DNA from 2 places in the Bacillus sp. ISL-77 genome. Region 1 is predicted to be linked to the other one. Evidence: predicted binding sites of a transcription regulator. Region 1 holds the regulator's gene; the other holds the start of a gene.
What was found. The regulator LexA, encoded in region 1, represses DNA repair genes until DNA is damaged. The targets are predictions, from matches to a motif close to CGAACATATGTTCG.
Positions count from the first base shown of each region.

Region 2: a site for LexA is predicted at 4,880-4,893, ahead of J7E77_RS06055 (YolD-like family protein). Genes of this name have one in related genera too.

Region 1 covers NZ_JAGGQY010000041.1:5,099-20,929, forward strand. Annotated here, with positions in the region: gene J7E77_RS17345 (DUF2621 domain-containing protein) at 1-286, shown strand, start outside; gene J7E77_RS17350 (CcdC family protein) at 730-1,209, opposite strand; gene J7E77_RS17355 (cytochrome c biogenesis CcdA family protein) at 1,407-2,114, opposite strand; gene J7E77_RS17360 (aspartyl-phosphate phosphatase Spo0E family protein) at 2,394-2,570, shown strand; gene J7E77_RS17365 (ABC transporter ATP-binding protein) at 2,663-4,456, opposite strand; gene J7E77_RS17370 (ABC transporter transmembrane domain-containing protein) at 4,458-6,209, opposite strand; gene J7E77_RS17375 (YneF family protein) at 6,396-6,611, opposite strand; gene sirA (sporulation inhibitor of replication protein SirA) at 6,683-7,123, opposite strand; gene tkt (transketolase) at 7,379-9,385, opposite strand; gene J7E77_RS17390 (DUF896 domain-containing protein) at 9,564-9,794, opposite strand; gene J7E77_RS17395 (YneB family resolvase-like protein) at 9,872-10,519, opposite strand; gene yneA (cell division suppressor protein YneA) at 10,532-10,855, opposite strand; gene lexA (transcriptional repressor LexA) at 11,013-11,636, shown strand; gene J7E77_RS17410 (hypothetical protein) at 12,523-12,777, opposite strand; gene glnA (type I glutamate--ammonia ligase) at 13,188-14,522, opposite strand; gene J7E77_RS17420 (MerR family transcriptional regulator) at 14,560-14,961, opposite strand; gene J7E77_RS17425 (methionine gamma-lyase family protein) at 15,085-15,831, opposite strand, start outside.
Region 2 covers NZ_JAGGQY010000017.1:61-15,891, forward strand. Annotated here, with positions in the region: gene J7E77_RS06025 (DUF4871 domain-containing protein) at 116-592, shown strand; gene J7E77_RS06030 (hypothetical protein) at 760-897, opposite strand; partial or broken gene J7E77_RS06035 (DUF3231 family protein) at 1,131-2,134, opposite strand; gene J7E77_RS06040 (hypothetical protein) at 2,561-2,719, opposite strand; gene J7E77_RS06045 (hypothetical protein) at 2,847-3,041, opposite strand; gene J7E77_RS06050 (hypothetical protein) at 3,234-3,665, opposite strand; gene J7E77_RS06055 (YolD-like family protein) at 4,511-4,849, opposite strand; gene spo0A (sporulation transcription factor Spo0A) at 5,075-5,866, opposite strand; gene spoIVB (SpoIVB peptidase) at 6,150-7,439, opposite strand; gene recN (DNA repair protein RecN) at 7,616-9,325, opposite strand; gene ahrC (transcriptional regulator AhrC/ArgR) at 9,341-9,790, opposite strand; gene J7E77_RS06080 (TlyA family RNA methyltransferase) at 9,941-10,780, opposite strand; gene dxs (1-deoxy-D-xylulose-5-phosphate synthase) at 10,784-12,679, opposite strand; gene J7E77_RS06090 (polyprenyl synthetase family protein) at 12,867-13,760, opposite strand; gene J7E77_RS06095 (exodeoxyribonuclease VII small subunit) at 13,764-13,997, opposite strand; gene xseA (exodeoxyribonuclease VII large subunit) at 13,987-15,345, opposite strand; gene folD (bifunctional methylenetetrahydrofolate dehydrogenase/methenyltetrahydrofolate cyclohydrolase FolD) at 15,452-15,831, opposite strand, start outside.

The DNA.
Region 1 (15,831 bases):
GGAAGAACACTATGTAAATGAATCGCGGCACTTGTGGGGGCCCGAGGAGAAAGAACTCCTAGAGGATTTAGTCAGCCCTGTTCCCGAATTATTCCGCGATGTTGCCAGGCATAAGATTGCCGGAAAGATTGGCGAAATCGCCCTTAAAGAAAGAGCTCCTAAAATCACTCAGGACCTCGTCATTCGTGGATATATTCAAGCCACACCAAAAAGAGATCATAAATTTTTACGAAAAAAGCTGTTTGAAAATAGAATTGATGTTGCTCCTTTTGAGCATCTATTTTAACCGTCTAGCTAATAGATGGTTTTTTATTTTGACATCAACGGACTCCATTGGATACATTTTTCAGACTTTTTCCCTAACTATTGTCGTCAACAGCCCTCATTAGCGACTCATTCCACAACTTTTTTCTGATTTCTTTCGCCAATAGCTTTTATTGGAGACACTTCTCATTGTTTTTCCCTAAATTTTGTCGCCAATAGCCCTCATTGGCGACACTTTTCACTGATTTTTGTCGTCAATAGCCCTCATAGGCAACACTTTTCACTAATTTCTTCTGATTTCTGTCGCCAATAGTTTTTATTGGAGACACTTCTCATTGTTTTTTCCTAAATTTTGTCTCCAATAGCCCGGAACTTTGCAAACATTTTCGACTAATATTTCAAACTCATTATTTAACAAATCCAAAAAGAAAAACTGATCCAATAAAGGACCAGTCTCTCACATAATTATAATTGCTTATCACCATGAAGTTGCCTAAAAAGCTTTTTGTAGTCCATATACATCGCAATTCGCCATGGGACAATCATACAATAGGCAAGGAAAAAGAACATTCCGCTTAATTCTCCAAAATCAATGGTTGCACTAAGCACCGACTTCATAACGAGACGAACCACTAATAGTCCAATTAAAATAAAGAAAAATGCTTTCGATCGCTTTAGATAAATATCGTTATCGCGGATCTCAAACTTCGAGGTTTTAATGAGTAAAATAGAAAATAGCATCCCTACGACCGCTGCCTCGATCATTTCTGATCCACTTAGTCTAAATTGCGGTTCGATGTACATTAAAGCCCCACTCGACATGAAGAATGGCGGAAGGATTATCTTAAGAGCATTCGTGGGTTTCTTTGCAGCTTTCATACGGACAACCAAGGCAAGGGTGCCCATAAAAACCGCTCCAATTGAAGAAGCAACAACTAAGTTCATTAGATTCATTCCTTATCTAATATATTTACTAACCCATTATATCTCAAATAAATTCATTTGAAAAAAATTATCTCATGATAAAATGTTCCCATTTCTAACACACAGGTGATCGATACAAAAAAAGGAAAAAACCTCCTAAGGAAGTTCCCTTTCAAAGAATATAATATTTTTATATATTTATCATTTTTGAGTTTACATTAGAACCCCGTAAAGCCACCAAACATTTCTGAAAAAATAGTAATGATTTTAGTCATCCAGTCAAAGAATAGGACAATCCCCATTACAATCATTATGTAACCGCCAATTTTTACAATTTTGCCGCTGTTCTTCTTAATCCAAGTCATGCGGCCAAGGAAGAACGAAAGGATAAAGAATGGTATGGCAAAGCCTAGACAATAGGCAATCATATACATCATACCTGAACCTGGATTTGTGGCTGCTAGGGAAATAACAAACGATAGAATCGGACCTGTACAAGGCGTCCAACCAGCTGCAAATGCCATCCCAATTAAAACAGAACCAAAATAACCTGAAGGACGATTTTTAAATTCAATGCGGCGATCGTTCATCATAAACTTCGGATTTAAAATTCCTACGATCACTAAACCAAAGAAAACAATAAAAATTCCGCCTAGTTGACGAATAAGATCTTTATACTGTAAGAAAAAGCTTCCTAGAAACGAAGTTCCAAATCCAATCGCAATAAAAATAATCGAAAAGCCTAAAAGGAAAAATAATGTGTGGAGTAGACTCCGTTTTTGAAGCATCGCATTTTCACTTTTTAGCTCCCCAACAGACATTCCTGTAATGTAAGAGAGAAATGCAGGATAAAGAGGTAAACAACAAGGTGAAATAAAGCTTAAAAATCCTGCTCCTAATGCTAAAAATATATTTACATCTGACATATTAACACTCCCACTATAGTCGATACGTTTATATTCTAACAAATGTTTGATATAAATGATAATGGTTAACTTGAATATTTTGTGTCGCCGCTTGTTTTTCTGTTCATCTGAAATAACCCCCTTGTTAAAATATATGCATAAATTCGTTGGATATTTATTTACAAATGTCTTTGAAAAAATTTACATCATGGGTTATACTAGTAAAACCAATGTCATTTTGATATATTAGTAGTCTATTTGCACCATAATTTAGGAGTTACTCCGGAAAGGACATCGGCCGTGACAAAAAATGATTTAGTTACATTAATTGAAAAAAAACGAGCTGAATTAATTCAAGTCGCCATCACCAACGGCTTGACATCCTCCGTTGCAATTCGCTACAGCCAGGAACTTGATCATCTCTTAAATGAATATCATAGAATATATATAAACAAGATGCCTTCATCTGCCTGTTAAAAGAAAAATCCTTGTAAGTTGCCACCATAAAAAATAGACAATAGACCTATAAAACGAGTAAAAGCCTGGCTTCGCCGCCAGGCTTTTTTCCATTAATTCACAACATCCTCCAGACGTTCAACCGCTCCGTTTTGCAAAAGGAACATTTTATGGTACAAGCCACCCTGGGCAAGCAGTTCTTGATGGGTTCCCCGTTCAACAATTTCCCCCTGATGCAAAACTAAGATTAAATCAGCATCCTGAATGGTTGACAGGCGATGCGCAATGGCAATAGTCGTTCGCCCTTTTCGCATTTTGGCGAGTGCGGTTTGAATGGCTTCTTCTGTTTCTGTATCTATATTCGCGGTCGCTTCGTCGAGTACCAATATTTTGGGATTAGCGGCGATTGTTCGGGCAAAAGCGATTAATTGCCTTTGACCGCTTGAAAATGTGGTACCACGCTCGACAACCTTATGTTCAAAGCCATCCTCCAACTTTTCAATAAAGGTGTGGACTTGGACAAACTTTGCTGCTTCTTCGACTTGTTCATCCGTCATCTCATTCGAATGAAGGCGGATATTATCCTTCACCGTCCCGTAGAACAAGAATGGATCCTGTAAGACTAAGCCCATTTTCTCCCTGAGTTCTGTCTTTGTGAAGTTCCGAATCGATTGACCATCAATCAAAATGTCCCCCCGTTCATACTCATAAAAACGCATTAACAAATTGATAATCGAGCTTTTTCCACTTCCGGTATGGCCAACCAGTGCGACTGTTTCACCAGGATTTGCCATGAAGGAAATAGATTTTAGCACATCCCGTTTTCCATCATAGGAAAAACTTAAATTCTTAAACTCAATCATTCCTCTTTCAATGGAATTGGTCCGCTCTTTTTTTTGTATTGGTGCTAATTCTTCCTCATCCAACAGTTTAAAAACACGCGAGCCAGCGACAATCGCTTGTTGGTACAAGGAAAGCCTCATCATCATCTGATTAACCGGTTCGAAAAAACGATCCAAATAATTTATGAAGGCATATAACACGCCGATTTCCACCATATGGTTAAAAGACGTTATTCCAAAATAACTTAATACAATGATTAAGCCCAAAATATAGATTAAATCAATCGCTGGTCTTAACAGGAGGCCATCTATTTTGATATTTTTCATTCCTGCCTGATAGTGTTGGTCATTAATAGCTCCGAATTCTGCCCGGAGTCTTTTTTCCTGCCGAAACACTTGAATTATTCCCATTCCAGATAATGATTCACTGAGCTTGGCATTCAATTGACTCAGCCGTTCGCGCATATCAAGGTAAAATCGTGAACTTAATTTTCTGTATAGGTTCATGACAAACAATAATAACGGAAGGATCACGACACATAATAAGCCAAGTTTGATGTTCAGAATAAACATCGCAATAAAAATACCTAGTAATAAAAATCCACCTTGGATAAACGTTGCAATAACGGTAACAAACATGTCTTTAATGGCTTCGGTATCATTGGTCACCCTTGAAACGATACTTCCTGCTGGGGTCTTATCAAAATACTTTAGCCCGAGCGACTGTACTTTAGAAAAAACATCAATGCGCAGCTGTTGGATAATTTTCAAAGCCAGTTCCTGGAATTTAACCAATTGAAAAAACATGAGAATCGCTTTAATCATTTGGATTGACATGTACGTGGAACCTAGGATCAAAAGTGGCTGAAACTCTAGCTTCCCAGGAGTTAAATAATCATCGATAAATATTTTTACGATAATCGGTAAAACAATATCGCCGATCGTTGTTAATAGTAAGAAGATAAATGCTGTGACAATCGTTTTTTTATGTGGTTTCGTATAAGAAAGCAAACGGAATAAAATATTTCTTTGTTCACAATCTGTAAGCTGAATTTTCTCATCCATCTTAATGCCCTCCATGCTCAACCAACTCTTCTAGCTGCTGGCGTAAATACATTTCCTTATACCATTCACCCGATTCCATCAATTCTTCATGTGTACCTCTTTCCACAATCTTTCCATCCTCAAGAACGAGAATGAGATTTGCGTGTTGAATGGCACTTAATCGGTGTGAAGTAATGATGGTTGTTTTTCCTTCCCTATTCTGTTTTAATGCTGAAAGAATGGCTTCTTCTGTTTTTGCATCTACTGCAGATAATGAATCATCGAGTACTAACACTTCTGGCTTCATCAAAATAGCCCGGGCAATCGAAATCCTTTGCTTCTGCCCGCCCGATAAGGATACCCCACGCTCTCCAACAACCGTTTGATAGCCTTCAGTAAATTGAAGGATATCAGTATGGATATTGGCAAGCTTAGCGGCATTCTCGACTTCCTCTATTGATGCCCCGTGGTTCGTAAAGGCGATATTTTCACTAACAGAGGCTGAAAACAAGAAATGATCTTGCGGTACATAACCAATGGCCTCGCGTAATTTTTCAAGCTTGTATTCCTGCAGAGATTTCCCTCCAAATCTAATTTCACCTTGATAACTATCAAACTCACGAATGAGCAGTTTTAAAAGAGTGGTTTTACCAGCACCGGTTTTACCAACAATGCCCACCGTCTCGCCGGTATGTATCGAAAAATATATATCCTTTAAAACCGGTGTGGTTTCTCCAGGATAGGTAAAGCTAGAAAGATTGTATTCAATATCACCCGCGGGCACCACGTTTAAGGCCCCCTCCTTATCGGCTATATCTTCTTTTTCTTGAAGGAGCATGGAAACTCGGTCATAGGAAGCACTGCCTCGCTCAACAATATTAAATAACCAGCCAAATGCAAGCATCGGCCAGATGAGTAAACCTAAATATGTAGTAAACGAGAGTAATTGCCCGATTGTTAGTTCCCCATTAAGCACGTATTTTGCACCAAACACAATCGATAAGAAAAAGGAAATACCAACAATGATCGAAATCGTCGGATCGAAAAGAGAATCAATTTTTGCGACAGTGATATTTTTTTGGACGACATCTTCTGATTGCTTCCGAAAATCCTCGATATCTTCATTTTCCTGGCCAAACGTCTTAATCACTTTAATCCCAGTAATACTTTCCTGAGTTTTATCATTTAATGACGAAAATGCTTCCTGTGCCTGATAAAAGGTTCGATGGAGCATTGTTCCAAACCAGCTCGTAAGTATTACCATAAAGGGCATCGGAATTAAACAGATTAATGTTAACTTCCAGCTAATCGTAAATGCCATTGCACAGATAACAAACCCACCAGTTGAAAGAGAATCAACGAAGGTTAGCACGCCTACGCCCGCTGTTTGTTGAATGGCTGACAGATCGTTTGTGGCATGTGCCATTAAATCCCCTATTCGACGTTTTTGGTAAAATGATGGCGACATATTTGTAAAATGATGATACAGCCGATTTCGAAGCAACTTACTTAACTTAACTGATGATCCAAAAATCATAATTCTCCAGTAGTACCTAAGGAAATACATTGCAAGGGCAACAATAACTAATACGGCCATCCACTGCAAGAGAATTCCCGTTGTCATCGTCCTATTCTTAATTTGGTCAGCAATGATTCCTATGATCTTTGGCGGCACCAGTTGCAATATAGCTACAAGCATTAGGAGGAAAATCCCGGATATATACGCTTTTTTCTCCTGTTTAAAATACCAGCCTAATTCTAAAAATACTTTCATTAAACCGCCCCCAAATCACGAGTAATCGATCTGCCAAAAATTGAATATGTTGTTAATTAAAGTTATTCGGAAAAATAATCCAACGGACTGAGGTTTAATTTTACCAAATTTTTATAAAATAATAAAGATTTAGAATATTTTTATCAGCACGAAAAAAGCACCCATCTACATGAGTGCTTTTCCGTTTTATTTTGATTGTTGTTTGTTCATGGCAGCCATCATTTGGTTGATCTTCTTTTGAGATGGTTTTTGTCCCATTTGCATCATCATCATTTTTAACATTTGTTCATTGATTGGCGGATTTTTCTTTAAGTAGCTCATCATATATTTACGAGCAATGAAAAATCCTAGTGCTACACCAGCTGCTAATGCTAGTATACCAACTAGAATGTAATAACCCATATTCAACTTCCTCCTTCATGTTGTCTACCATACAGTGTACTAAATAAAACACGATTAGACAATATCTGCAATTAGATAAATTTTCTTTCCTTTATCGGCTTTAACCAACCGTAACGCTGATGTTCAAGGTCTAGTGCCATAAAGGAAGACTCACATTTTCTTAGAACCTCAAAAAAAGCCGTCTCTGCTTCATAGCTGCCTTGTGCATCAATAGTAATTAAGTCTTGAAAAACCTCTAATTTAGCCGTACTTAGTTTTCCGCTTAATTCAATCGAATATGCACCATGCTCTGCTTTAAAACCCTTAATTTTTCCAAGTTGTTTTTGAATAAGTTGATGGATCTTTAGTACCTCAACCTTTTTGGTTATATAGGAAATTTGTTTTTGTGTAATAAATTTAAGTTCGCCGTTCGATTTATGATGTTCATGAAAAAGTTGGAAAAATAATCGTTCTCTTCCGAAGTAATGGGTCGCAAATTCATCTTCTATTAAATATAGCTGATATTTTCTCACCACTGTTCTCTCCTTCGTTGATTACCCTTTTTACTATTATAAAAAAAGACAAACGAAACTTTTGTCTTACGACGGCAAAAACTTCCACTATTTTTGTCGATTAGCAGGATTCTAAACTATTCTTCTATAAATTCGGTAGATTTGTTGAATTTTCCTGCAAACATTAACTTTGTTCATAATATTGTTGATATTCCTGGCAATTCAGACACAAAAAGGAGAGCGGAATAACTCCGCTCTCCCTAACATTTAACTATTTTACTTTTGCAAAAGTGCTTTTACACGTGCAACTACGTTGTTTACAGTGAACCCGAATTCTTCCATAATCTTTTCTCCAGGTGCTGAAGCTCCGAAATGATCAATAGCAAGAACATCGCCTTCGTCACCAGTGTATTTGTGCCAGCCAAATGATGCTCCCACTTCAATTCCAAGACGCTTTTTCACACTTCTTGGCAGAACAGAGTCTTTGTACTCTTGAGATTGCTGCTCGAATCGATCCCATGAAGGCATACTTACAACCGAAACATGAACACCTTCTCCAGCAAGCGCTTTTTGAGCTTCCACTGCAAGGCTTACTTCTGATCCAGTTGCTAATAACAACGCATCAGGAGTTTCTCTTTCTGAAGGAGACACCACATATGCCCCTTTAGAAACTCCCTCGTACGCATTGGTATCCGTTCCATTTAATGTAGGTAAATCTTGACGAGTTAATACAAGTGCAGTTGGTTTGTTGGTAGACTCCACTGCAAGTTTCCAAGCAGCTGCCGTTTCATTACCGTCTGCAGGACGAATGATTGATAATCCTGACATGGCACGTAATGCTGCAAGCTGTTCAACTGGCTCATGTGTTGGTCCATCTTCCCCTACAGCAATACTGTCATGGGTAAAGACATAAGTGACAGGTAATCCCATTAAAGCTGCTAGACGAATGGCAGGACGCAAGTAATCAGAGAAGACAAAGAATGTTCCGCCAAATACTTTTACGCCGCCATGAAGAGCAATACCATTCATTGCCGCACCCATCGCAAATTCACGCACACCAAACCAGATATTACGGCCTTCATAGGAACCAGGCATAAAGTCTTTCGTACCTTTAATCATCGTTTTATTCGAACCAGCAAGGTCTGCTGATCCACCGATAAAAATAGGTAGATTCTTAGCAATACCATTTAATACTTCACCTGAAGAGGCACGGCTTGCCAGGCTTTTTCCTTCTGGATATACAGGGATTTCTTTATCCCAACCTGCAGGAAGTTCATTATTTAATGCTTGTTCAAGCTGAGTAGCTAGTTCAGGGTACTCTTTTTTATATTGAGCGAAAAGATCATTCCACTCTTTTTCCTTTTTCTCGCCATTTTCAACGATCAGCTTCTGGAAGTTGTCATAGACTTCCTGGGGTACATGGAAATCTTCTTCAAAAGTCCATTTATAAGCCTCTTTTGTAAGTTTTAATTCATTCGCTCCAAGTGGTGAACCATGAACACCTGAAGTTCCCGCACGGTTTGGTGAACCATAGCCAATGACCGTTCTTACTTCAATCATTGTTGGTCTGTCTAAATCATTTTTAGCTTCTTCCAGAGCTTTCGCAATTTCATCCAGATTATTGCCGTCTTCGACACGAACATATTGCCATCCGTATGATAGGAAGCGATCTTTGACACTTTCTGAGAACGACTTATCTAGGTCTCCATCAAGTGAGATATCGTTTGAATCATAAAGGACTACCAATCGCCCTAATTTCAAGTGTCCTGCTAGCGACGCTGCCTCAGCAGATACACCCTCCATCAAATCTCCATCTCCACAGATACTGTATGTAAAATGGTTCACAAGTTCATATTTATCTTTATTATAAACACTTGCAACATGGCGTTCTGCCATTGCCATTCCTACTGCCATTGCAATCCCCTGTCCAAGTGGACCAGTAGTTGCTTCAACACCTTCAGTGTGGCCATACTCTGGGTGTCCAGGCGTTTTAGAGCCCCATTGGCGGAATTGCTTTAAGTCATCCATTGATAAGTTGAAACCAGACAAGTGAAGCATGCTGTATAACAACGCTGAACCATGACCTGCTGACAAGACAAAACGATCTCGGTTAAACCACTGTGGATTCTTTGGATTTTGGTTCAAGAAACGCGTCCATAAAGTATAGGTCATTGGCGCTGCACCCATCGGCATTCCTGGATGTCCTGAGTTTGCTTTTTCGATCGCATCAATGGAAAGCGTTCGAATGGAGGTAACAGATAAATCATCAATAGTATTAAACATGAATTACATCCTTTCCTAATCACAAGGTTACTTTATACATTTCAATTTTATATTGCTACCGTTTTTTATTCAACAAATAGCATAATAATAAGAAACAAAAATCACTATTTTTTTTATTTTTACACAAAAATAGTCAGTATATGTAAAATAGGAATACAAAAAATGTATTCCTGAACTTTTAGTGAAGTGTATTTTTTTTCCTAGCCTTGATTTTTTCCGGTGTAACGTCATTTCCTTCCGGATCAATAAACTTGGTGTTGGTAAGGGTATCAAGCATATTCGAACGAAAAGTAGCCAAATATTCACTTCTTAATTTAGTTTGCTCTTTCGCTTCTGTTTCAGTCAATCCCGTTGCTTTTGCTTTTCGTGCCAGCTCATTAATTCTAGCCATCTTTTCTTTTGAAAGCATTCAAAGACCTTCCTTTCAAACTATTTACATGACACCTGATTTTACTAAAAAAAAAACCTAATGACAAGGCAAAAGGTCTACTCTTCTTGTGATTCAATATATTCCTGGAATCTTCTATGAACCGTGGCTTTAGAAATGTTATAGCCAAAACCTCTAAGTGTAGCAGCTATTTCTGAAAAAATTAATCCATTTTTTCTTAACCGGACAATTTCTCCAATTGGAACTTCAATTTTCTCTCGTCCAGAGGATTCTCCGAGATTTTTTAAGTTTTTTTCTGGTTTATATCCATTCTGGACTGCTCGCTTCATTCCACGTTTGATTTTTGCATTATGTAGTTTACGTTGGTACTCTTCAACCATACTTACGATGTTCAAAACCATGGAATCCGATTCTGAAAGCTGTAATTCTCCACTATGGGAGATACTATAAAGTTTAATATTTTCTTTTAAAATGCAATGCAAGAGCGCAATTTTGGCGTTACCTCTACCGAGTCGTGTTTCATCCTGAATTAAGAGGGCTTGTACATGCTTTTCTCTAATTCGTTCTAATAATTGAAAAATCCCCTCACGATTAAAATCATAGCCACTAGCCTTTTCTTTAATTACCCTATCAATCTCAAAGTGATAGGTGTTAGCTAGTTGCGTTAATTCCTCTTCCTGACGCTTTAACGAAGATTCTTGTGTTTCCTTATTTGTGCTGACACGGCAGTATATAATTGCTTTCATAAAAGTTCCTTTCTATTCACTAACGGCGCTAGCAAATTCATTCGTAGATGAGACTTCTTTACTCACCGGAATGATAATTTCTTCACCTGGAAATATTTGATCATCATCTAATTCATTATGCTTTTTTATCCAAGCAACAAACTCCTTGTTTGATAATGAATGTTGACCCGAAAATTGATCAGAGATTTTCCATAGTGAATCTCCTTCTGTGATTGTAACCTTTAAAAAATTATCTTGCGCGTTGGAATGATGTTGGAATGATAATATGATTGAAAGTGAACAACTTAAAATAATAAGAGTAATAGCATAGGAGTATTTGTTCCATAATTTTTTCATAAATAACACCTCTATAAGAATGTATGTTCGATTTATTATTTTCATTATAAATCGAACATTTGTTTGTTGTCAACCATATTTTCGAACTTATGTTTGTATAAAAAATACGAACATGTTATAATAAAGTCAACATTAACCAGGCGAGGTGGATTTTATCATGGCTAAAATATCAAAGAGGCAGCAAGATATCTTAGACTTCATTAAAAGTGAGGTTAAGAGTAAAGGATATCCCCCTTCAGTAAGGGAAATTGGAGAAGCGGTTGGACTCGCATCCAGTTCTACTGTTCACGGACATCTAGCAAGATTGGAAAGCAAAGGACTTATTAGACGGGATCCCACAAAACCAAGAGCAATTGAAATATTAGAAGCAGATGTTGCTGCACATATACCAAGAAATACAGTTGTCAATGTTCCAGTGGTTGGGAAAGTAACGGCAGGACTCCCAATTACAGCGATTGAAAATGTGGAAGAGTATTTTCCGCTTCCAGAAAGTCTTGCACCTGCAGATGAACAAGTTTTCATGTTAGAAATCATGGGTGAGAGTATGATAGAAGCTGGGATCCTAGACGGGGACTATGTAATTGTGAAACAGCAGCCAACCGCTAATAACGGGGATATTGTTGTAGCAATGACCGAGGAAGATGAAGCCACCTGTAAAAGATTTTTCAAAGAAAAAGATTACATACGCCTGCAGCCGGAAAATTCTACAATGGACCCTATTATATTAAGGAATGTTTCGATTTTAGGTAAAGTTATTGGGGTTTACCGACATATTCATTAAGTTTAAGAGAGTTGGCATATACGTGCCGACTCTTTTTTTGTTGTGCTAATCAACCTAAAGCTGAAGGAATTACAGAATCCGGGGTAGAGTGGGTCTACGCGATCTTTCTAGAAGAATCTCTACGAGTTGGGGCACGTAGTGACGGCCTACGTTACCGTTCCAGAAGAATCTCTACGAGTTGGGGCACGTAGAGGGGGCCTACGTTACCGTTCTAGATGAATTTCTACGAGTTGGGGCACGTAGAGAGGGCCTACGTGACCGTTCTAGATGAATTTCTACGAGTTGGGGCACGTAGAGACGACCTACGTGACCTTTCCAGAACAATTTCACAGAGTTGGGGCACGTAGAGACGACCTACGTGACCGTTCCAGAAGAATCTCTACGAGTTGGGGCACGTAGTGACGGCCTATGTGTCCGTTCTAGATGAATCTCTACGAGTTGGGGCACGTAGTGACGGCCTACGTGACCGTTCTAGATGAATCTCTACGAGTTGGGGCACGTAGATGGAGCCTACGTGACCGTTCCAGAACAATTTCACAGAGTTGGGGCACGTAGTGACGGCCTACGTGACCGTTCCAGAAGAATTCCTACGAGTTGGGTCACGTAGAGACGACCTACGTGACCTTTCCAGTACAATTTCACAGAGTTGAGGCACGTAGAGACGACCTACGTGACCTTTCCGGAAGAATTCCTACGAGTTGGGTCACGTAGAGGGGTCCTACGTGACCGTTCCAGTACAATTTCACAGAGTTGGGGCGCGTAGTGGCTTTCCTACGGGACCGTTCAAAAGGAATAACAATGAGGTCGTGTACTGTTGTCTCTATGACAGATGAGCTTCATTAATACTCAAACTAAAAAGGAGCAGCCATAAGCCACTCCTTTAATCCTATTTCGCTATTCTTGCTTGTATTTCAGATAGTTTCACCTTAAAAAGCACTTTATATACTTTCGTGTCCCCTTCGTTAAAACTGGAATGTGTAACATACGTTCCTTTCAACGTCTTGCGCTGTTCATCAAATAGAAAACATTCCTGACCTTTTGTTCCTGATTCTATCAAACTTAAAATAAGGTCAGGCTTCTTATACGTCTTTTCTCGTAGAATTTCTTGGGTTAGAGCATTACAAATTTGCAGTTTATACAATTTAGAGCACCTCCCAAATGTTTACAACTTAAGCATATATTATTTAGGATTAAGTAAACCGTAAAAATTGTGAATTTTTAAAGAACATCAAGCACCTCTTCCTTTCTATTCTATTCCTATTAATTTTATTTAGAATGATCGAGGATGCTTAATTGGAAAAAGAGCCATCGTAGGTATTGACGTCCGAAGTCGTTGAGAAAGAGCAATTTGGGTCGATAATCTGGGCTATTGACGACCGAACCTATTGAGAAAGACCAATTGGGTCGTCAATCAGGCTTATTGGCTACCGTAATTGTTTTAATGGAACAAACCGGGTAGCCAATGGGATGGCATTATTCACTGAGAGAATCTAAGAAAAGAAGCGCGACATAGAAAAACCCTGACGCTAGGCGCCAGGGCTTTAGATGAGATTAATACATGCTCATATATTGATCGCGTTCCCATTGGTGAACGACTGTGCGGAACATATCCCACTCGATTTCTTTTGCTTCAACAAAGTGTTCCATAATGTGCTCGCCAAGACCTGACACAATTACTTCGTCAGATTTTAGTTGATCTAATGCTTGAGCTAATGTTGCAGGAAGATCGACGATACCTTCTTCGATTCTCTCTTCTTTGCTCATTACATAGATGTTTCTGTCAACTGGTGCCGGCGGAGTTAACTTGTTTTTAATTCCGTCTAAGCCAGCCTTAAGAAGTACAGCCATTGCAAGGTATGGATTAGCAGACGGGTCTACACTTCTTACTTCCACACGTGTACTTAATCCACGAGAAGCAGGAATACGAATTAATGGTGAACGGTTTCTAGCTGACCAAGCCACATAGCATGGTGCTTCATAGCCAGGAACAAGACGCTTATAAGAGTTTACAGTTGGGTTTGTTACCGCTGTAAAGGCTGGTGCATGCTTTAGAATTCCAGCGATAAATTGACGAGCATGATCACTCATTTCTAGATCACCCGATGGTTCGTAGAATGAATTAACTCCATCCTTAAACAATGAAAGATTCATGTGCATTCCAGATCCATTGACACCATACAATGGTTTTGGCATGAATGTTGCGTGCAAACCATGTTTACGTGCAATTGTTTTTACAACTAGCTTGAACGTTTGAATTTGGTCACAAGCTGTTAGTGCATCTGCATATTTAAAATCGATTTCATGCTGACCTGGTGCTACTTCATGGTGGGAAGCTTCGATTTCAAAGCCCATTTCTTCTAATTCAAGCACGATATCGCGGCGGCAGTTTTCGCCAAGGTCGATAGGGGCTAAATCAAAATATCCGCCTTTATCGTTTAGGTCTAATGATGGTTCTCCTTGTTCATCTAATTTAAATAAGAAGAATTCCGGTTCAGGCCCTAAGTTAAAGCTAGTGAATCCAAGGTCTTCCATTTCTTTTAATACTCTTCTTAAGTTATTACGAGGATCACCTTCAAATGGTTTTCCTTCAGGAGTATAAATATCACAAATTAAGCGGGCAACTTTCCCTTTTTCTGCAGTCCACGGGAAAACAACCCAAGTGTTAAGATCAGGATATAGTAACATATCAGATTCTTCAATCCGTACAAAACCTTCAATTGAAGAACCGTCAAACATCATTTTGTTATCAAGTGCTTTTTCTAATTGGCTAATTGGAATCTCCACGTTTTTGATAGTTCCAAGGATGTCTGTGAATTGCAAACGAATAAATTTCACGTTTTCTTCGACCGCTAATCTTTTAATATCTTCTCTTGAATACTTTGCCATTTTCTTACCTCCTATTTTTTAAAAAGAGACTTCCACATTAATGAAAGAATCTTGACATATCTCCTTGACGTAAAGAGGATCGATTGTTTCGACCTAAATGCATCATTTCGTTGCGTAGCAGCTTTCTAAGCTGTTCATCTGTTAATTCGCGCTTAGTCTTTTCTGTTTGTTGTTCAAGAATGTTTGATTGTTGCTCTTTTACTAGGAACAATTGTTTAATGCCAGCCATATTGACACCTTGATCAATTAAATCCTTAATTTCTAGAAGCCTATCAATATCATTTAAACAATATAGACGCCTATTCCCCTCGGTTCTTGCCGGAGAAATCAATTGGTGTTCTTCGTAGTAACGAATTTGCCTGGCTGTAAGTTCCGTTAGTTGCATGACTGTTCCGATCGGAAACAGTGGCATGGAACGGCGAATTTCCTGGCCACTCATCTAATTCCTCCTCCCCTCGGGTTACTTATATTACTATTATATTTTTTGTTAGAAAAGTTGTCAATGATATGTTAGATTTTCTCACATTAAAATTTTTAAAATTATTGACATTTAGCTGTTCTCCTAAAACAATTCGATTAATCCTTTATCCGTTAAGTGGTCTATGGCCAGACAAACAGCCATCTTTACGTGTGCATATGTTAAACCGCCTTGTACATAGGCAACATATGGTGGTCTAATCGGTCCATCTGCAGTGAGTTCAATGCTCGCCCCCTGAATAAAAGTACCTGCTGCCATAATCACATCGTCTTCATACCCAGGCATATAGCTGGCATGGGGTGTAACATAAGAATTAATCGGTGATGCGAATTGAATGGCCTGACAAAAAGCAATCATTTTATCTCGGTCATCAAACTGGACAGACTGAATTAAGTCCGTTCTTTTAGCATTCCATTTCGGAGAAGAATTCATTCCTAATTTCTCCAACATCGCAGCTGTGAAAACGGCCCCTTTTAATGCTTGGCCAACCACATGGGGGGCAAGAAAAAAGCCTTGATACATTTCTTGAAGACTATAGAGGGACGCTCCTGCTTCGGCTCCTATCCCTGGTGAAGTCATTCGATATGAACATGCCTCCACCCACTGTTTTTTACCAACAATATAGCCGCCAGTCTTCACAATCCCGCCGCCTGGATTTTTGATAAGCGATCCTGCAATTAAGTCCGCACCGACATGACAAGGCTCGGTCTCCTCAACAAATTCCCCATAGCAATTATCTACAAATACGACCACATCCTGTTTAATTTCTTTGACAAACGTGATCATTTCTGCAATTTCTGCAATCGTAAATGATGGTCTTGTGGCATAGCC
Region 2 (15,831 bases), on a different contig from region 1:
AGTCGTAGCTGCGGCTCTTTTTCTTGTTCCACTAACGAAGCAGGTTACTTGAAGAAGGAATTTGAATAGGTGTGGTGAATCATCATAAGGAATGGAGAATAGAGGGGGGAACCGTTTGAAGAAAATAATTTTGGCTTTATTGTTGGGTTTATTACTAATCGGCTGCTCAAATACCAAACAAACAGTAAAAGAAACGAAAGAAGTGAAATGGGAAGAAAGTGCGACATTGGTTCAGGAAATAGAAACCAAACAAGGAACAAAAATAGAAAATGTCTTTCGTATCGGTGATAATGGGAAACTTGGCTTTGGAGAATATGGACCTTTTATTGCAGGTCAACCACAGAAATATATGTGGCACTTTTGGGGAGATAAAGAAACACTGACAAAGCCATTTAAGGTAATCGGAGTCAGTAAAGAAACGGGCAAAGAAATAACGGTATTTCAAGTACAAGGACAAAACCTAGCTCCTAATAATGGGGCAGACCATCACTTACCTTCATCAATGATGTTGCCGAGTGGAGGTTTATGGCGATTAGAAGCTTATTTTGGAGACAAATTGTTTGGAAATATAGTTGTAAATGTAAAAGAATAAGTAAAGAATCTTGTTCAACTAACGGGTAGCGTTAGCTCAAGAACGATTTTGCTGCTTCGGCAGCCTTTTTTCGTTGTTCCACTAACGGGGCAGGTTAGTTGAATAATAGGACGCATTTGAACTATATTATGACATAAAAAATCCCCTCAAGTTTTTCTTGAAAGGAATCACGTTTGTTTTGCGTTTTCAAGTTTTGATTTAATTTGGTTATTTTGAGATATTATGACACTGCTAAAAATTATTGTTGCTACAAAGCCTAAAAGTGAAAAAAAGACAAAAACAGCCAAATTGGTATTATCACGCATAACAGAACCTCCCTTTAGTAATAAGTATAGTTTGTATAAAAAAACCATTTATTATTCGTAATGCATACTTCGAATAAAATGTGCAATAGAACAAAAGGTGCTTGTTCAACTAACCGGTAGCTTTACTTGAATAGCGGTAATGCCTTTTTCTTCTTCAAGTAAAGGGGCAGTTTAGTGGAAGAATGATTTTTTTTAAAATTAAAATACCCGACCGATTGGGAAGGGCATTTAATTTATTTTTCTTTTGCAATTTCTGTTCTATTAGGTGCAAGTGGAGGTTGTTCTAACCATTTATTTTGCACCATAATATTAAACCACTTTTTAGTAAGCATAAGATTTTGTAGAATGGTGCTTTCGTAAGTAGATACAAGGTCTGTTCGCATTGCAGACGCTAAACCTACCCCGTGATACGCTTGTGCAGCTTGGAATAAGAAACCAGTATGATACAACATTAACTTATCGGAAAAAGGAGAGTCTGTTGAAATTGTAACTTCAGTCTCCCACGACTTAGGAACTGGTAATTATCCGTTTGCATAATTTTTGAAAAATCTTTTATTTGTTGATTAGCTATTTTTTCAGCATACTCGAAAAATTTTCTTACTACTTTTGTTTGTGTGACTTGACTAAATGCAATTGCAAGAGTTTTTGCCATAATACTTTTCTTTAGGTTGAAAGAAATACTTATGATTTCTGTCGCTGCTAACGTTCTACCCTTTCCGAAAAATCCATCTGTGAAATCTTGGCTGGAAACATATTCAGGGTTTTCAGCAGGATAAAATAAAGGGTCTCTCTGAAAACTTCCTTTTTCAAGCAATAAATCAATTGTTTGATGATACATCCTTTTCCCATCGTTATCGCACGAGTCGTAAAAAAACCTTAAGTCCTCTCTGACAGAAACAGCCAATGAAGTGGAGTGTCCTAGCAAACCGTGTAAAGTCATAATGTGTAAATAATTTAAGCAAAAAATATCAGTGAACAATCTCGGTTTACCTTTAAAAAGGTAGGATTCCGTAAATCCAATGGGAATAGGAAATTTCTCGTTCTCCAAAAAAGCAACCATTTGTTGCTTTTGCTTTTCGAAAGTCTTGATAGCATCCTTAAAAATTGCTTTTATTGACTCGTCCTCAATAATAGAAATCATATATCTATTTACAATATCAACAGCTGTTCCATTTACATACTCTCCCCACAAAGTTCCTATTTCGGAAGAAGTGAGTTTTAATTTATCCTTTTCCATTCTGTCACCTCTTGGATATTATTTACCAATTCACCAAGAGATATGAATTTCTGATTTATAAAAAGATGACCAGTTTTAAGATTAGATGTAAAGTTTAATTTAGAATAATTAGCCGATTTTTCACTTGCGATTTATCCAAGAATAATTTTACTTTACTTAAAATTAATTTAAAGATTGTGAAGAATTACACTTAAACTAACGGGTGCGTTAGTTTAAGTACAACTCAAAAAAGGGCTCATTACAGTCTTTTTCGCCTAACCACCCCTTAAATTGAATTAATTGTCCATCCCACACGTACGATTAGGCTATTTTAGACGAGAGTAAATATCACTTGGGGCTGAAATGACAGGATTGCAGTTTTAACATTGCGGAGACTTTACAACGATGAAACGAAGAAAGCGACCAATAAGGTCGCTTTTTAATTTATTACGATATTTTATCTTCTTTTAAACTCAATTCAGTGAAATGAACAAGTTTAACTTGACCATTTCGGGCCCCATCCTCTACTATTTCACAGTATCCAGAAGCATATTGATATAACATAATATAATCCTTACCTTCAAAAATAACTTGTATTTTTCCCACCACACTCACATCCTATGACCTTTTAACTATGTTAACCTTAAATGAAGTCTTTGTCTGTGGATAGTTTGCGACATTTTGAAACTTATCGGAATAGAGTAAAGCGACTCCGAGTAGGAGCCGCTCTTTATTAAATTTTATATATTATTAAAGCATTATAGTAGCCGGAATCTAACTCAGAATGAGAATTATATTTAATATCCAAAATTTCTGCCTCACTATTTTCTTCACACCAAGTGTTTATCATGAGGTCCAAGCTTCGAACACTTGCAATAAATTTAGACTCAAAGAAAACAGTCCTAATTTGTCCAGCTTTACCTAACATTCTTCATCCCCCTTTGTTATTATTTTAAATAATATTCATGTTGCACTTATTATTAGTACTACTTATTAACAATTAACTTTACACCTACCGATTGAATTTGTTGTGAATCTTGAATCTCCTGCTTCAATGATTCCGCATGGAATACCTTAAACCCATACTCACCGTCTATTGCATAACGCTGATCGGATAATATTAGAACGTGTGGGAACGGCTTTGACATAATCCAGTGTTGAATAGATCAACATACCGCCCCATTTTCTCCGCCATTTGTTTTTCGGAATAGACTGTTTTTTGCACCTCGATAAAAAATGGCGTATTGCGATACATAGCAAAGATGTCTGGCTCAGCGTTGCCTTTACTGCCGTATTTCGGCTCAACTAAAAACGTTTCCAGCCGTCCAAGCTTCCGCATTTCCTTATAGACGTTCAATATTGCTAGCCAGTGGCCAATTTTAGCGCTATTCTTTTTTATCTGCGTTTCCGCTCCGAAATAGACAAACGGTTGAAAATTACTTGACCGCTCAATTTGACCGTCGCGAAGTAGTCTAAGCAAGACGGAATTCGCAGCGGTTATCGGATTCTTTAAGCCTCCGAAATGTAATTCGGCAATAGAGTCTCGATCCATCACACGGAATTTATTTAAATTGCGAATAATCGCTTTGTCGCGCTAAGTCAACATCGAGAAACACATCCTTCTCGGTTAATTCACTTTCCATTTTTTGAGACGTCGCAACATTTGACTTCGCAACGCCATTCCTACCGCCAGTAGCTTACGTATTTCCCACGATATATGTATAATGAATAGCCGTTCAGTTTGCGGATAGCTGCGCAATATACTGCCGATCAGTCCGCTATTCGACACCCCCTCGGTTTCGGAAGCCGTCCGTCCGGCAGGCGCTTCGTGTTAGTGATATCGCGAATATGTAATCTTTTGTACTGCCGGATGCCCTTGCGATATGCCACCGTATCCCTACCGTATTACTTTACATTACCTGCCATATTGCGAGATGATTATTCTGATTGTAAGATATGGACATTTCGGACACTTTAAAATTAGGAGGTGCTACCATGTCTTCGTGGATATACTCTCATTTTATAAACACGTTTTGGTTTGTATTCATTTTGATCTCGATACCTGCGTTTTTTTAATTTATTTAGCTTACTCAAATAAAAAACAAAAAATGCAGGATAATGACGATAGTTAAAATCAATAGCACCTACCGTTATTATCTTCCACATTACGTCACTTTACGTTGTAAATCGGAATCATACCGTGTTCCTTCTATTATATATCCGAGTATTCCACTAGGTAATATCGGACTATTCTTCGACAACTACCCCCGCTAATTTATTTATAACTAGTCCGCGGTTGTCCATTACTTTTTAGGACAACCCTTCATAACATAAAGTAACCTCAACGAAAGTTAAGTAAGCATTTACAAGGCGTCTAAATGGCGCTTTTTTTTCAGCCTAATCTACGACAGTCACCCTGGTAACATTCTCGAATGCCATCCGCTCGAATTCGCCAGGCTTTACCTCAATGCGGAGCTGATGCGTAATCGGATCAGCGTGGTGTATGCGGCCATCCATCTCCGTAGTAAAGCCGTCATCCCACACGGAGAGCTTTACCGCTAGATTATATTCCATCGCGTAGGCAATCCGCTGGTCAAACTCCTCCGTATCGAATTCGCTGAGTAACGGCCGTGGCTGGCGCTCTTGATCCTTAAACATTTTGCGCTGCTCTTCGAAGACTTGCGGCATAAAGGACGCTGCATTCCATTTAATTAAACCGCGATCTTTTATCGTCATTACGGTCAACTCCTTCGTTCTTAGTACACACGAACAAATGTTCCATATGGAATAAAAATAAAAACGCCACCGCGAAGGTGACGCTTTACATATCCGTATATAACGGTATAATGATTTTTGCGAGTATTTATCGGAACGGCAACGAAAAATTTATCGGAACGGTGACGCTTAATTCACCGCAATCTCACCGTAAATTCAACGGGTAAAACTGCGTCATACCAACGATCAAGATGCCTTGTGTTCAAGCCTCAATTTATCCGCAACCATGGCAATAAATTCAGAATTGGTCGGTTTTGCCTTAGACATGCTGACTGTGTATCCAAATAGCGAGGAAATGGAATCAATGTTTCCACGACTCCAAGCCACTTCAATCGCATGACGGATTGCTCGTTCCACACGGCTTGCTGTTGTGTTATATTTTTTGGCGATATCTGGATACAACACTTTCGTAATTGACCCTAAAAGTTCGATATCGTTATATACCATTGAAATGGCCTCACGTAAGTACAGATATCCTTTAATATGTGCTGGGACACCTATTTCATGAATGATGCTTGTAATACTAGCATCCAAATTTTTAGGTTTTTGCTCAGTTTGAGAACGATAAGTTGTTGATGTTGATTTTCGTGTAAATGAATTGTTATTTCCGCTAACTTGTCGAATATGGCTTCCTAAATTCTCCATATCAAATGGTTTCAAAATAAAGTAGGAAGCACCAAGTTCAACTGCTTTTTTTGTCACATCTTCCTGACCAAAGGCAGTGAGCATAATGACATTGGGAAGGACTCCCTTTTTAAGATCACGGAGGCGCTCAAGTACAGCCAAACCATCAAGATGCGGCATAATAATATCCAAAACTAGAACGTCAGGATCGGTTGTCGATAACATTTCTAGACACTCTTGTCCATTATGAGCAATTCCTACAACTTCCATATCATCTTGGGACGAAATAAAGTCCTCTAATAATCCAACTAGCTCCCTATTGTCATCAACGACACAAACTTTAATTTTCTTCACTTCTAGTTCCTCCTCGGGTTTAAATCATAAGATCTATTTCATCTAACATTTCTAATCAGTTGTATTCTCCTAATTCTATTCTAAATTAGAAATTCGACAATGCAACAAAAATTCCTCTCATTTTTTTAATATTTCTTAAAATAGTGATAAAATCTTATCTTTTCTTTGTTTTTCTCACCTTTTCGACGTAAACTGCGTTATTTCTAAAATATGGATGTTTTTTGTCGAAAAATGTTTATGTAAAAAGCAAAATAGGGGGATTTTCCTATTTTGCTCCAATGTCCTAACTCGCTTTATTTTTTGGCAATTCATATATGTTAATTCCAGCTTCATTTAACATCCATTCAATGTGTACCCCATAACCTGAGGTTGGATCATTAACAAAAACATGTGTAACTGCTCCAATTAGTTTTCCATCTTGAATAATTGGGCTGCCGCTCATCCCTTGAACAATACCTCCTGTTTTTTTAAGGAGCTTAGGGTCGGTTACTTTTATTACCATGCCTTTGGTTGCTGGAAACTTTTGCGGGATTGTGCTGACAATTTCGATATCAAATTCTTCTACTTGGTCATCATTAACGACCGTTAATATCTTTGCAGGTCCTTCTTTTACTTGATGTGATAATGCGATAGGAAGTGGTTTATCCATAACACCATTTTTTAATTCTTTTACCATTTCACCAAAAATACCAAATGGGCTGTTCTTTTGGATATTACCAACGATTTCTCGGTCCGAAGAAAAGCGGGCAAGTTTTTCACCAGGGTCTCCGTTACTTCCTTTTTCAATAGAAGTTACGGTAGACCGGACAATTTGTCCATCTTCAACAACAATTGGCTGTTTTGTATCCATGTCTGATATTACATGCCCAAGGGCACCATATTTCTTAGATTGTGGATGAACAAAGGTCATTGTTCCAATTCCTGCAGCGGAATCTCTAATATATAAACCAAGCTTATAAATATTTTCCCCTTTGTCTTTTAATGGGGTTAATTGTGTAGTAAATTTTCCACTTTCCCGACTAATAACCAAATCGAGAGGTTTTCCTTCTTGTCCTGCGGTTTGTACAAATGGTGCTACATCTGACATTTTTTCAATTTTATTACCGTTAATTTCAGTAATGATATCCCCAATTTTTATACCAGCAATTTCACCTGGAGACTTTTTTCCAGAAATAGTATTGATTAAATGGTGGCCCACAACCAAAACGCCGACTGTGTTTAATTTTACGCCGATTGACTGCCCGCCTGGAATGACTCTAAAATCCTTTAAGACGCGTACGTCAACCTTTTTTATAGGAATCCCTGCAAACTCTAACAGCATTTCATTTTTTCCATTTTCAGTTGCCTTCATTGAAACCGTATGTTTTCCTTGATCAAGTGTAATATTCGAATTGTGAGAAACCAAAGCGGCTGATACCGGGGCAGCCTTTTGAAAATTATAGTCTTGTCCTTCAAAAACTGTAATTGTTTTAGGTATCGCAAGGTATTGCTGTATAGGCTGAAAAAAAATAAGGCTAATTAATGAAACAAGGAGAATTCCACCAATAATCTTTCTAATTATTTCTAACTTCAAATTCTTCACTCTCCTCGCTTCTTTTCATTACATTGAAATGGCTACATCTTTAATTTTGCCTCCTTGACAATCATTTATAACTTGGTTCTACATAAAAAAGCTACCCGAAATGGATAGCATTACAATTTTTATTAAAAATATAGAAATTTTAGCCTTTTTAAGGCAAATGTTTCAGTTTAGTGACTTGTCAAAGCACTACCACTTTTTTTGTTTTCTGCAGCTAAATATAATAATTCTTCTGCATGTTTTTTAGTGAGGTCAGTTATTTCTGTTCCAGATATCATCCGGCCAATTTCATTAATTTTTTCATTAATCTCTAACGGGGTCACAGAAGTTTTCGTTCTACCCCCTTTTATGATCTTTGAAATGAACAAGTGAGTATCAGCCATGGCTGCTACCTGAGGCAGATGCGAAATACACAAAACCTGTGATTCGGCAGCCACCTTATAGATTTTCTCCGCAATCGATTGGGCAACCCTGCCGCTCACACCAGTATCTACCTCATCGAAAATAATGGATGTTACCCCTTGATGCTTGGAAAAAATACTTTTTAATGCCAACATAATTCTTGATAATTCCCCTCCAGAAGCAACCTTTGATAAGGGCTTCAATGGTTCTCCAGGGTTAGTTGAGATAAAAAATTCTATATGATCCACACCGTTTTTTGTAAATTGAATGGTATTTGTTTCAAAACGAATTTCAAAAACAGTTTTCGCCATATACAATTCTTTTAATTCTTTATGTATTAACCTTGTCAGTTTATCAGCCCATTTAAGACGAATTTCAGTTAACTGCTTCGCTTCAAGGATTAAGTCTTTTTTTACAGAAGTTAATTCTTTTTCTAATTCGCTTATATGTGTTTCTTTATTTTGCAATGTTTCAATTTCTTCTTCAATATTTGCAGCATACTCTAATATTTCATGAATTGTTTTTCCGTATTTTCGTTTTAGCTGATTAATTTCATTCAACCGGTCTTCAATTTCATGTAACCGTTGCGGGTCGAACTCTAATATATCTAATTCATTTCTTAATGCACGCGCCGCATCTTCTAATTGGTAGTAGCTATTCGAGACAGATTCATAGATGTCTTTATACGCCGTATCAAGTGCCGCAGCGTCTTCTAGGTGCCCCATAACCATACTAATCCAATCCAGCCCTTTTTGTTCTCCCTGCAAGGCTGTATGGCTGGACTGGATGGCTCCAAATACTCTTTCGAAATTAGTTAGTTTTCTTTTTTCCTCAAAAAGATCTTCATCTTCATTGAGCTTTAAATTTGCCTTTTGAATTTCATCCAATTGAAACTGTATTAAATCTAGCCGATGGGCAGTTTGTTGATCATTTTCACTTAATGCTTTTAACTTTTGGAAGGTTTGCTCATAACGACGAAATACTTGCTGGTATTCACCTTGCGAAGGTACTATATCATCTGCTCCAAATTGATCTAGCAGTGTTAGGTGTCTTGAGTCATCCATTAACTCTTGATGCTCATGCTGACCATGGATATCAACGAGTGTTCCTCCGATTTCCCTGAGAATGGAGATTGTCACAAGCTTTCCATTCACACGGCAAACACTTTTACCGGTTTGGGCAATGTCTCGTCGTAAGATTACCGTTCCTTCGTCAATATCAATCCCGAATTCTAAAGCTTTAGCAATTACCGGATGTTTGTTATCATCAATCTGAAAAAGCCCTTCGATTTCCGCCTTTTCCTCTCCATGACGAACAAATTCTGCAGACCCTCTGCCACCAACTAATAAATGAATAGCATCAATGATGATTGATTTACCTGCACCCGTTTCACCCGTTAAAACCGTTAATCCCTTTGTAAAGGTTACAGATAAGGCTTCGATAATAGCGAAATTTTTAATGGATAATTCTGCTAACAAGGATCATTCCCCCAATTAAAGCATATCTAGGAACCGGTTTGTGATAACTTCAGTATCTTCCGGAGTTCGACAAATGATTAACATTGTGTCATCCCCACAGATGGTCCCTAATATTTCATCCCAATCGAGATTATCGATTAGTGCGCCAATTGCCATTGCATTACCTGGCAGGCACTTCATGACTAGCAAATGACCTGCCGCATCAATCCGTACAAACGCATCGATTAATGATCTTTTCAGCTTTTGTAATGGATTAAATCTTTGGTCAGCAGGTAAGCTGTACTTATATCGTCCATCGCTTAATGGAACCTTAACAAGATGTAATTCTTTAATATCCCTAGAAACGGTTGCTTGTGTTACATTATAGCCAGCACTTTTTAGTTCATCCACTAACTCGTCCTGTGTTTCGATATCATTAGTAGCAATGATTTCTCTTATTTTTATATGGCGTTGGCCTTTGTTCATTGTTTCACCCCATAATAGTTAAAACATCTAAGTAATATGTACTAACACGCTCTTATACACATGTTAGCCGATTTTTACAAGCTTGTACATTTTTTCTTGTGTAAAAGGGGGGAATTTTCATTCCATAAGAAGAAAAGGATAAGCATCAGCCTACCCTTCTGAATTTTGTTTTGTTTTAAATTCCACGTGTGATTCCTTTACAATTTCAATGGGGGTGACAAGTAATTGATTAACTCCAATTTCCCGTTCCCCTTCCCATTTTAGATGGAGCAGGTACTCAATGTTCCCATCCCCGCCAGTGATTGGTGAAAAGGATAAGTTTTTTATTGTGTATCCTTGCTGAAAGGCAAAATTAATGATTTTATCAATTACTTGTAAATGTACTTTTTCATCACGAACGATCCCCTTTTTACCAACCTGTTCACGTCCAGCCTCAAATTGCGGTTTTACTAGTGCTATGACGTCACTTCCAGGGACTAAGAGTGTTTTTAAGACAGGTAATATCAACGTTAAGGAGATAAACGATACATCGATTGTGGCGAAATTTGGCATCTCTCCAATTAAATCGGCAGGTGTTACATAGCGGAAATTTGTCCTCTCCATTACTACGACACGTTCATCCTGTCTAAGTTTCCAAGCAAGCTGATTATAGCCTACATCCAAAGCATAGGACATTTTTGCACCGTTCTGTAATGCACAATCGGTAAAGCCGCCAGTTGAAGATCCAATGTCGAGCAATACTTTGTTCGTAACACTCACATCAAATACCTTCAAAGCCTTTTCAAGCTTTAATCCACCACGGCTTACATACGGAAGGATCTTCCCTTTGATACTAAGTGGAATATCCGTTTTCACCTTTTCTCCTGGTTTATCCAACCGCTCTTCGTTTGAATAAACTAGCCCTGCCATAATCGTTCGTTTTGCCTTTTCTCTGGTTTCAATTAAACCTCTTTCTACAAGTAAAACGTCTAACCGTTCTTTATTTTTCATATTTTAAGCCCTTTGTTGTTTTTTTCTAGCTAGTATAGAAACCCGTTTGATTACCTCTTCCGTCGTTAAACCAATTTCTTTAAGAAGTGAGTCAACATCTCCATGTTCAATAAATTGGTCCGGGATTCCGATTCTGTCGATGTGCGCGTGATAAAATCCTTGGGTTTGTGCGTACTCCAGAACTGCACTCCCAAACCCCCCTTGTAAAACTGCTTCCTCAATGGTAAGAATCGGCATATTTTTCACAAGTAGATGAGTCAGCATTTTTCCATCCAAAGGCTTGATAAACCGGGCATTGACAACTTTGACGGAGATCCCCTTCTTTTCAAGCACCTCAGCTGCTTCTAAGGCCATTGGAATGGTGGTTCCAAAGGTTAGGATAGCCGCATCATCGCCCTCTTTTAGAACCTCCCACGTCCCAATTGGAATGGCTTGAAAATCCTTATCCAATGGGACACCAAGTCCATTCCCACGCGGGAATCTCATGGCAATAGGACCGTCATCATAATTCAGTGCGGTGTAAACCATATGCTGACCTTCATTTTCATCCTTTGGCATCATTAACACCATATTAGGGACATGCCTTAAAAAAGCAATATCAAAAACTCCTTGATGGGTTTCACCATCGGCACCCACCAATCCAGCACGGTCGATTCCCATAAAGACATTTAAGTTTTGTCGGCAAATATCATGAACCACCTGATCATAAGCCCGCTGTAAAAAGGTTGAGTAGATCGCCAGAAAAGGCTTCATATTTTGTGTAGCTAATCCCGCAGCGACTGTCGCTGCATGCTGCTCTGCAATCCCTACATCATACATTCGCTCAGGGAACTCACCTGCAAAGCCTTCGAGTTTAGAACCAACAGGCATAGCTGGTGTAATCGCAACAATCCTTTCATCCGTCCTGGCAAGCTTTCGAACCGTTTCACTGACAAGGCTGCTCCATGCAGGGGGCGGTGTTTTTACCGGCTTTACGAATGCACCTGTGTCCATTTTATATGGTCCAGTTCCATGCCATGTACCTGTTTTATCACTTTCTGCCGGCTGATAGCCTTTTCCCTTTTTAGTGATGACATGAAGAAGAATCGGACCTTCTGTCTTTTTAGCATAGCTGAAGTTCTCAAATAATGCTTCAAAATTATGACCATCAATTGGGCCGAGATAAGTAAATCCTAGTTCTTCAAAAAACATACCGGAAACAAATAAATATTTAAGGCTGTCTTTCACTCTTTCAGCGGTTGCAGCTAATTTCCCGCCCACTGCAGGTACTTTTTTCAACAGTACTTCAAGCTCATCTTTCACCCATTGATATTTTCCAGCCGTCCGCAATTGACCAAGAATATTATGAAGTGCACCAACATTAGGAGCGATTGACATTTCATTGTCATTTAAAATGACAATCATATCTTTTTTCTCATGACCAATATGATTTAAGGCTTCTAACGCCATTCCACCTGTTAAAGCCCCGTCGCCTATAACTGGAATAACAAATGATTTTTCCTTTTTTAAATCTCTAGCAATTGCCATTCCCATAGCAGCAGAAAGAGATGTAGAACTGTGACCTGTTTCCCAAACATCATGCTCGCTTTCAATCCGTTTAGGGAAGCCGCATAATCCTTTATATTGCCGTAATGTATCAAACTCACTTGCTCTGCCCGTTAAAATTTTATGAACATAAGATTGATGTCCCACATCCCAGATAATCTTATCTGTGGGACTGTTAAAACATTTATGTAAGGCTATGGTTAATTCGACTACACCTAAATTCGGTCCAATATGGCCTCCAGTTACAGACAGCTTTTCAATCAAAAATGTGCGAATTTCTTGACTTAAAGCCTCTAATTCGATATTCGACATGCCTTTTAAAAAGGCTGGGTCTTTTATTGATAACAGATCCATGTTTGGATCACTCACTTTCATACTTTTATGCATTCTTCTTTTTGTCATTGTGTTATATTACACATTTAAATAATTAAGTTTTGATTAAAAAATAGCCGCTAACACGAGAGTGATAACGGCATTGACAACGTTTTCTACAATGAAAACAATTATAACACACTTATTTCAATGCCTCAAATACCGTTTTCTAATGGTCTCTTGAAGCAACTAATTCCGTTATTTCCATCAGAAGGGTCGTATTCAAGCCTGTCATACCCAGATATTGCTTTGATAGATTTATTTGTTGATTCAAGGCTGCAATTGCCCCTTCTAACGATAACAACTGCGGATACGTACTTTTATGATTGGAGGTATCACTACCAACAGGTTTCCCAATCAATTGCTGATTGCCCACCAAATCAAGAATATCATCTTGGATTTGAAAAGCGAGTCCTAGATGATGGGCGAAGGAGGAAAGATTTTTTAATTGTTCCTGATTTGCACCCGCCATTATTGCTCCTGCCAGTACGCTAAATCCAAGCAGCTTACCCGTTTTATGGATGTGTATATACTCAAGTTCTTCGAGAGTTAAGGATTTCCCTTCTCCTTCCATATCTGCAACTTGACCACCAACCATTCCTTCCGTTCCAGATGCCTTTGCCAACTCAATCACTAATTTTAGTTTTGTATCTGCTGAAGCGAATTCAGTTGGAATATTCCCGATTACCTCAAAGCTATATGTTAATAAAGCATCTCCTGCTAAAATCGCAATAGCATCACCAAAAACTTTATGATTTGTGGGTTTTCCTCTTCTAAGGTCATCATTATCCATGCTTGGCAAATCGTCGTGGATTAGGGAATATGTATGAACCATCTCAATGGCCGAAGCAGCAAGAAGCCCATTTTTGGGGTCTACCCCAAATGCTTCTAGAGTAGCGAATAATAAAAGGGGGCGAATTCGTTTACCTCCTGCTTCAAGTGAATAGATCATTGATTCCTTAATAATAGGAGGGGCGTCAAGCTTATTAACCAGAGTCCGAAGCTCCGAATCAAGCTGAAGTTTATATTCTCGTGCAAATACATCTAGTAACCCGGTTCCCAAGTCTTATTCCTCCTCATCAATCGTAAAACTATCCGTCCTACCGTCCTCCGTAATAATTTGTGTTAATTGTTCTTCGACACTTTTTAATTTATCATGGCAAAGTTTGGACAGCTCCATACCTTCTTTATAGAAGATGATCGCTTCTTCTAACGGTACATCTCCTTCTTCAAGCTTATCCACAATTCGTTCCAATTTAGTCATTGCCTCTTCAAAGGAAATTTTCTTTTCATTCGTCACGTTTTTCGCTCTCCTTACTATTCTCAACTCTACAGAAAAGACTGCCATCCGTTAATTGAATCTGAACTCGCTCATTCATTTTAACTTGATTAATGCTTTTAATCAGTCTGTTTTCTTCTGAATAAGCTAAACTATATCCACGTTCCATGATTTTCAAGGGGCTCAACGCACCTAAGGTCGAAAGGATCCTTTCAAATTCTGTTTGCTTTTTTGAAAGTACTTGCTGCATGGCACGTTTCATCTCTTTATTGGTTAGGTCTAAACGTTTTTGTGCTTCTCGTAATGCCTCGCTTGGATGATTCCTCTGCAAGCGTTTATAAAGAATTTCGTGCTGCCCTTTTTTTATTAAGGACAACCTGGATGTCCCGCGGACCAGCATTTCCGTTAGTTTATCAACCTGCTCAAGCTTTTGTTCATATAATCGATGGGGATAGCGAAAGGCATAGGATTTCTGAACACGAGCTAATCGTTCTTTCTCAAACTGGAATTTTCCCTTCATCGTTCGAAGAAGGCGAGTTTGCCGCTGTAAAACCCTGTCCAATAACTCATCTATATGTGGGACAGCAAGTTCTGCAGCACCAGTCGGGGTTGGAGCGCGTAAATCCGCTACAAAATCAGCAATGGTAAAGTCGGTTTCATGTCCGACGGCTGATATAATCGGGATGTCTGAAGAAAATATCGCTCGGGCAACGAGTTCCTCATTAAAAGCCCATAATTCCTCTATTGATCCCCCGCCGCGTCCAACGATTAGCACATCAATTTCATTCATGCTATTTGCTTTAGCAATAGCCTTAGCAATAGAGGGAGCCGCTTGATCCCCCTGTACAAGGGCAGGAAAAACAAGAATATTAGCGATGGGATACCGTCTTTTAATTGTCGTAATAACATCCCTTATCGCCGCTCCAGTGGGTGAGGTAATCACCCCAACGGTTCTAGGATACAAAGGAATCGCCTTTTTATTTTCTATTGCAAATAATCCTTCTAATTCTAGTCTTTGTTTAAGCTGTTCATAGGCTAAAAACAATTCTCCGATACCATCTGGCCGCATTTCTTTTATATATATTTGATATTGACCACTTGGTTCATAAACGGAAATTTCGCCTCTGACAATTACTTTCATGCCATTTTCTGGTGTGAATTTCATTGTCCTTGACTGACTCGAAAACATAACCGCAAGAATGCGGGCTTTTTCATCCTTTAAGGTAAAATACATATGACCGCTCGAATGCTGTTTGAAATTTGAAATTTCACCTCTAACATGAACATCCCGTAAATGTGGATCCGCATCAAATTTTCTTTTTATGTATTTGGTTAAAGCATTCACAGATAAATATCTTTGTTCCTGCATAGGTAACTCCTTTTTATTCGACCAATAGTCAAATGAACACTCTTCGATTAGCGAAAAACTGTCCTTATCTTATATATATTTATAAAAGATAAGGACAATTTCCTACTTAATTGCGGTCTAGGCTTTCCGCAGCTGATTTTAAGGTATTATACATAAGCATGGTAATGGTCATCGGTCCTACTCCCTTTGGAACAGGCGTGATATATCCAGCTTTTTCGCTTACCTCAGCAAAAGCTACATCTCCGCAAAGCTTTCCGGCTTCATTACGGTTAATTCCAACATCAATGACGACAGCACCGTCTTTTACATGCTCGGCTGTAATAAAATTCGGAATTCCAACAGCAGCAATAAGGATATCCGCTTGGTTTGTATGGAACTTTAGGTCATTAGTTTTAGAATGACAATAGGTTACAGTTGCATGTTGATTTAAAAATAATTGACCAACCGGCTTTCCGACAATATTACTTCTCCCAACCACGACAACAT